Regions from separate parts of the Streptomyces sp. NPDC088707 genome, predicted to be linked through region 1. Evidence: riboswitches for the same ligand, from Rfam matches in the RefSeq annotation. Region 1 holds a riboswitch; the other holds the start of a gene.
What was found. A riboswitch is a leader RNA that binds a small molecule or an ion and turns the genes downstream of it on or off. The one in region 1 is predicted to bind glycine.
Positions count from the first base shown of each region.

Region 2: linked by a shared signal. The riboswitch ahead of gcvP (aminomethyl-transferring glycine dehydrogenase) and the one ahead of gcvT (glycine cleavage system aminomethyltransferase GcvT) in region 1 are both predicted to bind glycine.

Region 1 is NZ_JBIVLV010000008.1:66,188-71,720, forward strand. Features, by position in the region: gene ACIP84_RS23905 (enhanced serine sensitivity protein SseB C-terminal domain-containing protein) at 1-306, opposite strand, end outside; gene ACIP84_RS23910 (enhanced serine sensitivity protein SseB) at 419-1,159, opposite strand; gene ACIP84_RS23915 (AAA family ATPase) at 1,397-2,059, opposite strand; glycine riboswitch at 2,211-2,309, shown strand; gene gcvT (glycine cleavage system aminomethyltransferase GcvT) at 2,496-3,620, shown strand; gene gcvH (glycine cleavage system protein GcvH) at 3,698-4,075, shown strand; gene glyA (serine hydroxymethyltransferase) at 4,100-5,368, shown strand.
Region 2 is NZ_JBIVLV010000002.1:8,330-13,862, forward strand. Features, by position in the region: gene ACIP84_RS07435 (bifunctional nuclease family protein) at 1-93, shown strand, start outside; gene ACIP84_RS07440 (MerR family transcriptional regulator) at 286-963, shown strand; gene ACIP84_RS07445 (DNA polymerase IV) at 1,125-2,564, shown strand; gene ACIP84_RS07450 (PRC-barrel domain-containing protein) at 2,993-3,358, opposite strand; glycine riboswitch at 3,472-3,571, shown strand; gene gcvP (aminomethyl-transferring glycine dehydrogenase) at 3,749-5,533, shown strand, end outside.

The DNA.
Region 1 (5,533 bases):
GCCCCAGCGGTCGGGGTAGAGGGCGCGGGCGATCTCCCGGCCGGTGACGAGCTCGTGGGCGCGGTGCCAGCCCGAGGCGGCGAGTTCCTGGGCGGAGGTGACGCAGGGCGCGTAGCCGAAGCCGTCGACCTCCATGTTCCCGTACTGGGCGTCGGACGAGCCGGGCGAGCCGTGCCAGAGCAGCATCCAGAGCTCGCCGTCGGCGAGGGCGTGCAGCAACTGCTCGTACGCGTCGTAGCGTCCGGGTGCCACCTGGCGCAGCATGTGCTCGACCTGTCCGGTCGCCGCGGTGCCTGACGCGCTCACCCTGGGTCCCGCCCCTCTTCCGTCACCACGTCTGTTCCGACGTCCGTCCCTGGCGTCCGTCCTGACGACGTCCGTCCTGCTGTCGAGAAGTTCAGCTTAAACAGGCCGTCCGTCACACGGCGGCGCGCTGGTAGAAGGGGCGCACCCGCTCCAGCATCCAGTCGCCGACCGGGTCCTGTGCCATGTCGAGCAGGATGAGGTTGACCGGCCAGGCGCATTCGACGCGGCCGAGGGCGCGGCCGAGGGCGTCCAGCGGCGCGTTGCGGTCGACGCCGTCCCAGGCGGCGAGCTGCACGCCGACGAAGAGGGCGGGTTCGGTGCCCTCGACGCTGGCGAGCGCCCGGCGGGCGGTGGTGACGACGCCGGTGGCCTCGAACTCGGCGGACGCGGCGGCGAGGAAGTCGACCGGGTCGTCCTGCCAGTCGGGCTCGAAGAGCCGGACGCGGCCGCCGGTGGCGGGCCCGTCCAGCGGGGTGCGGCCGACGCGGCAGAGCTCGGCGACGGCCGGCGGGGGCAGCGGGACGCCGACGACGCCGCCGGGGTTCACGGCGATGCCGAGCTGCGGGGGCAGACCGCGGGCGAAGTCACGGGCCGGGGCGACGGTGAACGACATGTGGCTGCCGACGCAGGCGAGGAACTGCTCCTCGGAGCTGAAGACGGGGACGTACGCCGCGCCGTCGATCTCCATGGTGGCGAGGTCCAGGTTCGGGCTGTCGGGTCCGCCGCCGTTGGGCAGGGGCACCCAGACCGGGCTGCGGCCGAGGACCTCGACCAGGCGGGCGCCCGCCGCGGGGTTGCCGAGGGAGGCGGCAAGGACCTCTTCGAGCTCGTTGCCCGGCCACGTCACGTCCACGGTCCCGTTTCCCCTTCTCGCACGGCCTGCCGTACCGGCCGCCCCGGCAGCACCCTAACGCCGCCCCGGCGCCGCCGTGGCCAAAAGGAGGGGTACGGGCACACCTGGACAGCGGCGTACGTCACAGCGGCCGGCGCCGGGCCCCCCGGCGGGGGACGCGGCCGCGTGTCGGGCGCCCCGGCGCACATCGCGGCGCCCCACCTCGTCCCCTACCTGCGGACGGGGCGGGAGCCCGTCTCAGGCCGCCCCGCGGAAGCCGATCTTCCGCAGGGTGTCCGCCGCGTCCCGGTCGAGCAGGGTGGCGGAGGCGCAGCCGTGCGGCAGCCGGCCGGACTCCGCCGCCGCGACGAGCCGGCCGACGGCCCGCCGGTGCCGGGCGAAGGCGTACGACGAGACGCCCCGGCCGCGGGCCTGCTGGCCCGCACGGGCGGTGTCCGGGTCGACGTCGAGCAGGACCAGATGGAGGGAGCGACCGCGGCGGCGGGCCTCCCGGGCGAGCCAGCCCCGCACCCAGGACTGGGTGCCGCAGTCGTGGACGATCACTCCGGCGCCGGACCGCAGGGCGCGGCGCAGCCCCGCGTAGTGCGCGATCCGGACCAGCGGGCGGTAGACGGCGTACGGCAGCAGGCGGGGCATCCGGGCCTCCCAGCGCTCCCGGGTGTCCTGGGAGTCGATGCCGGCGCCCTCGGCGGCGCGCCGCATGAGGGTGGACTTGCCGCTGCCGGGCAGCCCGGAGACCACCACCAGGTCGCCGGCGGCGAAGGTGAGGGCGCGGGGGCCTCGGCCGCCGCGCTCGCGCAGGTCGCGCAGGAGCCGCCCGCGGCCGCGGGTCCTGGCACGGGCTCGCTGGGACGGTATGCCGGTACTCGGCGCGTACGCGCCGGTGTGCTGGAACCTCATCGCTTCTCCCCCTGCCGGGCCTGGGAAGACCCTTGCCCACAAAGTGTAAAGAAGCGGTAATGGGACACAAGCGATGTGCCGCGCCGACCTCGCGTGCAATGATGTGCGCGCCAGGCGCGCACAGTCGCCACACAATCGCATACCGGCCGCTCGAATCCGCGCGGGAGAGTTCCGGACGCCGTACGTGTCCGGACGCCGAAGGAGCAAGACCCTCCCTTGAATCTCTCAGGCCCCGTACCGCGTGGATGAGGCAGATCTGAAAAGCGGGACACCCTGCCGTGTCCCCACCCAAGGTGCAAGCCGAACTCTCGGTGCCGGTCTCCCGGCGACGAGATGCTCTCGGTGAACCTCTCAGGTTCCATGACAGATGGGGAGGACGTCCTCGCCCGTCATGTGTTTCGTCACCGAACCGCCCTTGGGACCCGGGAGCCACCCCATGAGCACTGCCCCCCGTCTGACCGCCCTCGATGCGCTGCATCGTTCGCTGGGCGCGACCATGACCGACTTCGCGGGCTGGGACATGCCGCTCCGCTACGCCAGCGAGCGGGACGAGCACCTCGCCGTCCGCACCAAGGCGGGTCTCTTCGACCTCTCCCACATGGGGGAGATCACCGTCACGGGGCCGCAGGCCGTGGAGCTCCTCGACCACGCCCTGGTCGGCAACATCTCCACGGTGGGCGTCGGCCGCGCCCGCTACACGATGATCTGCCAGGAGGACGGCGGCATCCTCGACGACCTGATCGTCTACCGCCTCGGCGAGACGGAGTACATGGTCGTCGCCAACGCCTCGAACGCGCAGACCGTCCTGGACGCGCTGACCGAGCGAGCGGCGGGCTTCGACGCCGAGGTGCGGGACGACCGCGACGCGTACGCCCTGATCGCGGTCCAGGGCCCGGAGTCCCCCGGCATCCTGAAGTCGCTCACCGACGCCGACCTGGACGGTCTGAAGTACTACGCCGGCCTGCCCGGCACGGTCGCCGGTGTGCCCGCGCTGATCGCCCGTACCGGCTACACCGGCGAGGACGGCTTCGAGCTGTTCCTGAAGCCCGAGCACGCCGAGGGCGTCTGGAAGGCGCTGACCGAGGCCGGCGCGCCGGTCGGTCTGATCCCCTGCGGCCTGTCCTGCCGGGACACGCTCCGCCTGGAGGCGGGCATGCCGCTGTACGGCCACGAGCTGACCACCGCGCTGACCCCCTTCGACGCGGGCCTCGGCCGGGTCGTGAAGTTCGAGAAGACGACCAACGACGGCCGTTTCGTCGGCCGTGAGGCCCTGGAGAAGGCCGCCGAGCGCGCCGAGTCCGCCCCGCCGCGCAAGCTCGTCGGTCTGGTCGCCGAGGGCCGCCGGGTCCCGCGCGCCGGCTTCTCCGTCGTCAAGGACGGCGTGGTGATCGGCGAGGTCACCTCCGGAGCCCCGTCGCCGACCCTCGGAAAGCCGATCGCGATGGCGTACGTGGACGCGGCGCACGCCGAGCCCGGCACCCAGGGTGTAGGTGTGGACATCCGCGGTACCCACGAGCCCTACGAGGTCGTCGCGCTGCCGTTCTACAAGCGCCAGAAGTGACGTATCCGTCTCACTTCGCGTCTCACCCCGCAAGACCCACGTTCATCAGCACTCCCTCGATCCAGGAGAATCAGGTCATGAGCAACCCCCAGCAGCTGCGCTACACCAAGGAGCACGAGTGGCTGTCGGCCGTTGAGGACGGCGTCGCGACGGTCGGCATCACGGAGTTCGCGGCCAACGCGCTCGGTGACGTCGTCTACGCCCAGCTCCCGGCGGTCGGCGACACGGTGACCGCGGGCGAGTCCTGCGGCGAGCTGGAGTCCACCAAGTCGGTCAGCGACCTGTACGCCCCGGTGACGGGTGAGATCGTCGAGGCCAACCAGGACGTCGTGGACGACCCGTCCCTCGTGAACACCGCTCCGTTCGAGGGTGGCTGGCTGTTCAAGGTACGGCTCACGGGCGAGCCGGAGGACCTGCTCACCGCCGACGAGTACGCCGCCTTCACCGCCGGCTAAACCGAGACCCCTAGGGATCGATTCATGTCGCTTCTGAACACTCCCCTCCACGAGCTGGACCCGGACGTCGCCGCCGCCGTCGACGCCGAGCTCCGCCGTCAGCAGTCCACGCTCGAGATGATCGCCTCGGAGAACTTCGCTCCGGTCGCCGTCATGGAGGCGCAGGGCTCCGTCCTCACCAACAAGTACGCCGAGGGCTACCCGGGCCGCCGCTACTACGGTGGCTGCGAGCACGTCGACGTCGCCGAGCAGATCGCGATCGACCGGATCAAGGACCTGTTCGGCGCCGAGTACGCCAACGTCCAGCCGCACTCCGGTGCCTCCGCGAACCAGGCCGCCCTCTTCGCGATCGCCCAGCCCGGCGACACGATCCTGGGTCTGGACCTGGCGCACGGCGGTCACCTGACCCACGGCATGCGCCTGAACTTCTCGGGCAAGCAGTTCAACGTGGTCGCGTACCACGTGGACGAGGCCGGTCTGGTCGACATGGCCGAGGTCGAGCGCCTCGCCAAGGAGCACCGCCCCAAGGTGATCATCGCGGGCTGGTCCGCCTACCCGCGCCAGCTGGACTTCGCCGAGTTCCGCCGGATCGCGGACGAGGTCGAGGCCTACCTGTGGGTCGACATGGCCCACTTCGCGGGTCTGGTCGCGGCCGGTCTGCACCCGAACCCGGTCGAGTACGCGGACGTGGTGACCTCCACCACGCACAAGACGCTCGGCGGCCCCCGCGGCGGCATCATCCTGGCGAAGAAGGAGTTCGCGAAGAAGCTGAACTCCTCGGTCTTCCCCGGCTTCCAGGGCGGCCCGCTGGAGCACGTGATCGCGGCCAAGGCCGTCTCCTTCAAGGTCGCGGCCTCGGAGGAGTTCAAGGAGCGCCAGCAGCGCACCCTGGACGGCGCCCGCGTCATCGCCGAGCGCCTGGTCCAGGACGACGTCACCGCCCACGGTGTCTCCGTCCTGTCCGGCGGTACGGACGTCCATCTGCTCCTCGTCGACCTGCGCGACAGCGAGCTGGACGGCCAGCAGGCCGAGGACCGTCTCCACGAGGTCGGCATCACGGTCAACCGGAACGCCGTTCCGAACGACCCCCGCCCGCCGATGGTCACCTCGGGTCTGCGCATCGGTACGCCGGCGCTCGCGACCCGCGGTTTCCAGGCCGAGGACTTCGCCGAGGTCGGCGACATCATCGCGGAGACCCTGAAGCCCGGCTTCGACGCCGACAAGGCCGCGTCGCTGAAGGCCCGGGTGACGGCGCTCGCCGACAAGCACCCGCTGTACCCCGGCCTGAAGTAATTTCGTACGCTTTTGTTCGTACGGACCTTCGGGGCACCGCGCACACTGGACGGTGAGCGCGGTGCCCCACCCCATGTCCTCGCGCCGTACCGCACGTCCTTCTTCTCCGCGCTTTTCTGCTCCACCCCGGCAGACAACGGCGTCTAGCCCCCACAAGGAGTCCTC
Region 2 (5,533 bases), on a different contig from region 1:
GCGATTCCGGACGAGCAGGAGGACGAGGTGGAGAAGTTCCGCGAGTTCCTCGACCAGATCTCACCGGAGGATTTCGGGACCAACAGTCAGTGAGCCGAAGCGGCGCGGCCGAAGGCCGTTCGCGGGGTGCTGTCAGAGCATTCGAGTAGCCTTTCCCCGGCGAGAGAGACGCGAAACCACTCTCAGGGTGATTATCACTCGGCGTGCCGAGTGTGGCGATCGTTGACGCACCCCGAGTGACTGCCTACCTTCGTGTGGGCAGGTCAAGGACGGAGGGTCGGCGTGATGAGCAGCGCGGACGGTACGGCAGGGAGCTCGCTCGGACGCGTGTCCGGAGAGAGCGGTCCGTATCCGCTTCACGGCAGTGTGGGCGACTTCGGTACGGGATCGGGCACGGACGCCGGTGCGGGGGGTGGCGCAGCCGCGGGACCCGGGGGCGCTTCCGGTGCCGGTTCCGGCGTGGCGGGCGAGACGGTGGGCTATCGCGGTCCCACGGCCTGCGCGGCGGCCGGGATCACCTATCGCCAACTGGACTACTGGGCGCGTACGGGGCTCGTGGAGCCGAGCGTGCGGCCCGCGTACGGGTCGGGGACCCAGCGGCTCTACAGCTTCCGCGACGTCGTCGTGCTGAAGATCGTCAAGCGCTTCCTCGACACCGGGGTCGCCCTCCAGAACATCCGGGCCGCGGTGCAGCACCTGCGCGCGCGGGGCTTCCGCGACCTGGAGCGGATGACGCTCATGAGCGACGGGGCCACGGTGTACGAGTGCTCCTCGCCGGACGAGGTCGTCGATCTGCTCCAGGGCGGGCAGGGCGTCTTCGGCATCGCGGTCGGCGTGGTGTGGCGGGACGTCGAGGCGGCGCTCTCGCAGCTGCACGGGGAGCGGGTCGACACGGGCGAGACGCTCGTGGGGCACAACCCTGGGGACGAGCTGGCGCGGAGGCGGCGGGACCGGGCGGTCTGAGGGCGGGACCGGGTGGCCTGAGGGGTGGGGCCGGGTGGTCTGAGGGCGGCTCCGGCTCCGGCTGAGGGGTTGCCGCCTTGGTGGCGCTTTGGTGTCGCGTCGTCGCCGGCAGGCTTGCGTCGTGCGGCCCGTTGTCAGTGGTGTGAGGCAGCATCGGACGTGTGAGAGCCGCGCCCACCATCCTCCATCTCGACATGGATGCCTTCTTCGCCGCCGCCGAGCAGGCGTCGAAGCCCAGCCTGCGCGGAAAGCCCGTGGTCGTCGGAGGCCTCGGGCCACGGGGTGTGGTCGCCACCGCCTCGTACGAGGCGCGCCGCTTCGGAGTCCACTCGGCCATGCCCATGGGCCAGGCGCGGCGGCTCGCGCCGAACGCGGCCTATCTCGTGCCCCGCTTCTCGTTCTACCGCTCGATCAGCGAGCAGGTCATGGAGCTGCTCGGACGGCTCTCCCCGCTCGTGGAGCCGCTCAGCCTCGACGAGGCCTTCGTGGATCTCGAGGCGGGGGGCGTGGCCGACGACAGCGCGAGCGCGCGTGCGGCCGGTGAGCGGCTGCGGGTCGACATCCTGGCGACGACGGGGCTCACGGGGTCCGTGGGGCTCGCCGGATCCAAGATGATCGCGAAGATCGCCTCCGAGGAGGCGAAGCCCGACGGCCTCGTGCTGATCGAACCGGGGACGGAGCGGGAGCTTCTCGCGCCGCGTTCGGTCCGGATCCTGCCCGGCGTCGGGCCGGCGACCGGGGAGCACCTCCGGCGGGCCGGGATGACCACCGTGTCCGACCTCGCGGAAGCGGGCGAGGACGAGCTCGTACGGCTCCTGGGACGGGCGCACGGGGCCTCGCTGTACCTGATGGCCCAGGGGTACGACGATCGGCCCGTGGTGGCCGAGCGGGACGCCAAATCGGTCTCGGTCGAGGACACGTTCGACGTCGACCTGCACGACCGGGTCCGGATCAGGTCCGAGGTCGAGCGACTCGCGGAGCGGTGTGTGGCGAGGCTGCGGGCCTCCGGGCACTCCGGGCGGACGATCGTCCTGAAGGTGCGGCGCTTCGACTTCTCGACGCTCACGCGCTCCGAGACGCTCCGGGGACCGACGGACGATCCCGGGGTGGTACGGGAGGCGGCGGGGCGGCTGCTCGAGGCGGTGGACACGACCGGGGGCGTGCGGTTGCTGGGGGTCGGCGTGAGCGGGCTCGCGGACTATACGCAGGAGGATCTGTTCGCTCAGGCGGAGGCGGCGGAGGCGGCGGAGGCGGCGGCGGAGGGGGCTGCGGCGTCGGTTGCCGCGTCGGCTTCGGCTTCGGGTTCCCCTTCGGTCGACGGGGCGGGGGGTGATGTGGCTGCGGCCGTGACCGGAGTGTCGGCTGTGTCGGCTGTGGCCCCTGTTGAGCCTGAGGCTGAGCCCGTGGAGCGGCGCTGGGCGCCCGGGCATGACGTGCGGCATGCCGTGTACGGCGCGGGGTGGGTGCAGGGGAGTGGGGTCGGGCGCGTGACGGTGCGGTTCGAGGAGCCGGGGTCGGAGCCGGGGCGGGTGCGGACCTTTGCGGTGGACGACCCGGAGCTGGAGCCGGGGGAGGCGTTGCCGCTGGTGGGGCGGGGGTGAGGGGCGGGTCCCGTGGTGCCGGTGGCCGGTGGCGGTGACCGCGGGTGGGCTGGGGCGGGCTTGGGGGCGGGCTTGGGGCGTGTGCGGCCTGCGGCCGGGCGTGGGTTCCCGCCCGTACCACCCGTGCGAGCGGTGGCGGAGGTGCGGGTGCTCCCACCGACCGCGCGTGCTGCTGGGCGGGCGGAGGTGCCGGTTTCCCGTGGGGTGGGAGCGCCGTCGTCGGCTGCGGCTGAGTCGAGGGCGGCCACGATGCGACGGGCGGCCCCGGCCGGCCGCAGGCGGGCGGCCGGGGCCGCCCGCCTGCGGCCGGACCGATGGACTTCCCCGACCCCTGTCCGGTGGTGGACCCGTCGGGTCGGCCGAAGGGCTCTCGCCTCGGCGGGCCGCCCTCCTGACACGCCGCGGCCGGCGGCCCCCTGCCCGGTGGGCTACTGGCCTGCCAGGTGGCCGAAGTCTGTGTCCGGGGTGTCCGTGGGGGGCGGAGGGAGCGCCAGGCTGTAGTGGCGGTAGAGCTGGAGCTCCTGTTCCGGGGAGAGGTGGCGGCCCACGCCGAAGTCGGGGGCGTCCTTGATCAGGGCGCGCTCGTACGGGATGTGGAGTCCGTTGTCGATGAGTTCGCTCGGCTCCAGGGGGACGAAGGCGTCCCGGCTGAACAGACCCGTGCGGACCGCTGCCCACTCCGGGATGCCGGTCGCGTCGTCCAGGTACACCTCGTCCACGGTTCCGATCTTGTGTCCGTTCCGGTCGTACGCCTTGCGGCCGATCAGGCTGCGCGGATCGATATCGGTCTGCACGGTCCCTCCAACTGGTCGCAACTGCTCTACACCCCTACGAAAGTGCACAACTGGGATGTCGGCCACTTGAGCGATGGAAGCCGCAACCGCGCTGGTAGGCTGGCTGTGGCTGTCGACCCCGTGCGGGAGAGTCCCCCGGAGAAACCTTCCGGTGGGCGCCGAAGGAGCAAATCCTCCCCGGAATCTCTCAGGCCCCTGTACCGCGCGGACGAGGTCACTCTGGAAAGCAGAGCGGTGTCCGACGGCATGCGCTCTCACCGACGGTGAAAGCCGGCGTGCCCTGAGGCGTGCCGGTGAAACTCTCAGGTTGAGATGACAGAGGGGGAGGCCGTCCGGGTACCCGCGCCGTGGTGCCCCTCGCAGGTCGTGACGACCAGGAGGCCTCCGTACATGACCGCCAACCGCATTCCGCTCTCCGAACTCGAACAGGGCATCCCGTTCGAGCAGCGGCACATCGGGCCCGACGCCGAGGCGCGCGCCAAGATGCTCGCCCAGGTCGGTTACGGCTCCCTCGACGAGCTCACGGCCGCCGCGGTGCCGGACGTCATCAAGAACACCGAGGCGCTGGGCCTGCCGGCCGCGCGCACGGAGGCCGAGGTGCTCGCCGAGCTGCGCACGCTCGCCGACCGCAACCAGGTCCTCGCGCCCATGATCGGTCTCGGCTACTACGGGACCTTCACGCCGCCGGTGATCCTCCGGAACGTGATGGAGAACCCCGCCTGGTACACGGCGTACACCCCGTACCAGCCGGAGATCTCTCAGGGGCGCCTCGAGGCCCTGCTGAACTTCCAGACCGTCGTCGCCGACCTGACCGGGCTGCCCACCTCCGGTGCCTCGCTGCTCGACGAGGGCACCGCCGCCGCCGAGGCCATGGCGCTCTCCCGGCGCGTCGGCAAGGTCAAGAACGGTGTCTTCCTCATCGACGCCGACGCCCTGCCGCAGACGATCGCCGTCATCGAGACCCGCGCCGAGCCCACCGGCGTCGAGGTCGTCGTCGCCGACCTGAGCGCGGGGATCCCCGCCGAGGTCGCCGAGCGCGGTGTCTTCGGTGTGCTCATCCAGTACCCCGGCGCCTCCGGTGCCGTGCGGGACATCAAGCCGCTGATCGACGCCGCGCACGAGCTCGGTGCGATCGTCACCGTCGCCGCCGACCTGCTCGCGCTCACCCTGCTCACCTCGCCCGGTGAGCTCGGGGCCGACATCGCCGTCGGCACGACGCAGCGCTTCGGCGTCCCGATGGGCTTCGGCGGTCCCCACGCCGGTTACATGGCCGTCCAGGACAAGCACGCCCGTTCGCTGCCCGGCCGTCTCGTGGGTGTCTCCGTCGACGCCGACGGGAACCGCGCGTACCGCCTGGCCCTGCAGACCCGCGAGCAGCACATCCGCCGCGAGAAGGCCACCAGCAACATCTGTACCGCTCAGGTGCTGCTCGCCGTCATGGCCGGCATGTACGCCGTCTACCACGGTCCCGAGGGCCTCCAGGGCATCGCGCGCCGCACCCACCGGTACGCCGCGATCCTGGCCGCCGGCCTCACCGCCGGGGGCGTGGAACTCACCCAGGGCGCCTTCTTCGACACCCTCACCGCCCGGGTTCCCGGCAAGGCCGACGAGGTCGTCGCCGCCGCCCGTGAGGCCGGTGTGAACCTCTACCGCCTCGACGCGGACCACGTGTCCATGTCGTGCGACGAGACCACCGGGCGCGCCCAGCTGGCCGCCGTGTGGGGTGCCTTCGGCGTGACCGCCGACGTCGAGGCCCTGGACGCCACCACCGAGGACACGCTGCCCGCCGGGCTGCTGCGCTCCGACGCGTACATGACCCACCCGGTCTTCCACGCGCACCGCTCCGAGACCTCGATGCTGCGCTACCTGCGCAAGCTCGCCGACCGCGACTACGCGCTCGACCGCGGCATGATCCCGCTCGGCTCCTGCACGATGAAGCTGAACGCGACGACCGAGATGGAGTCGGTGACCTGGCCCGAGTTCGGTCAGATGCACCCCTTCGCCCCGGTCGAGCAGGCGCAGGGCTACCTCACGCTCATCACCGAGCTCGAGGAGCGTCTCGCCGAGGTCACCGGCTACGACAAGGTGTCGATCCAGCCGAACGCCGGTTCTCAGGGCGAGCTGGCCGGCCTTCTCGCCGTCCGCGCCTACCACCGCGCCAACGGTGACGAGCAG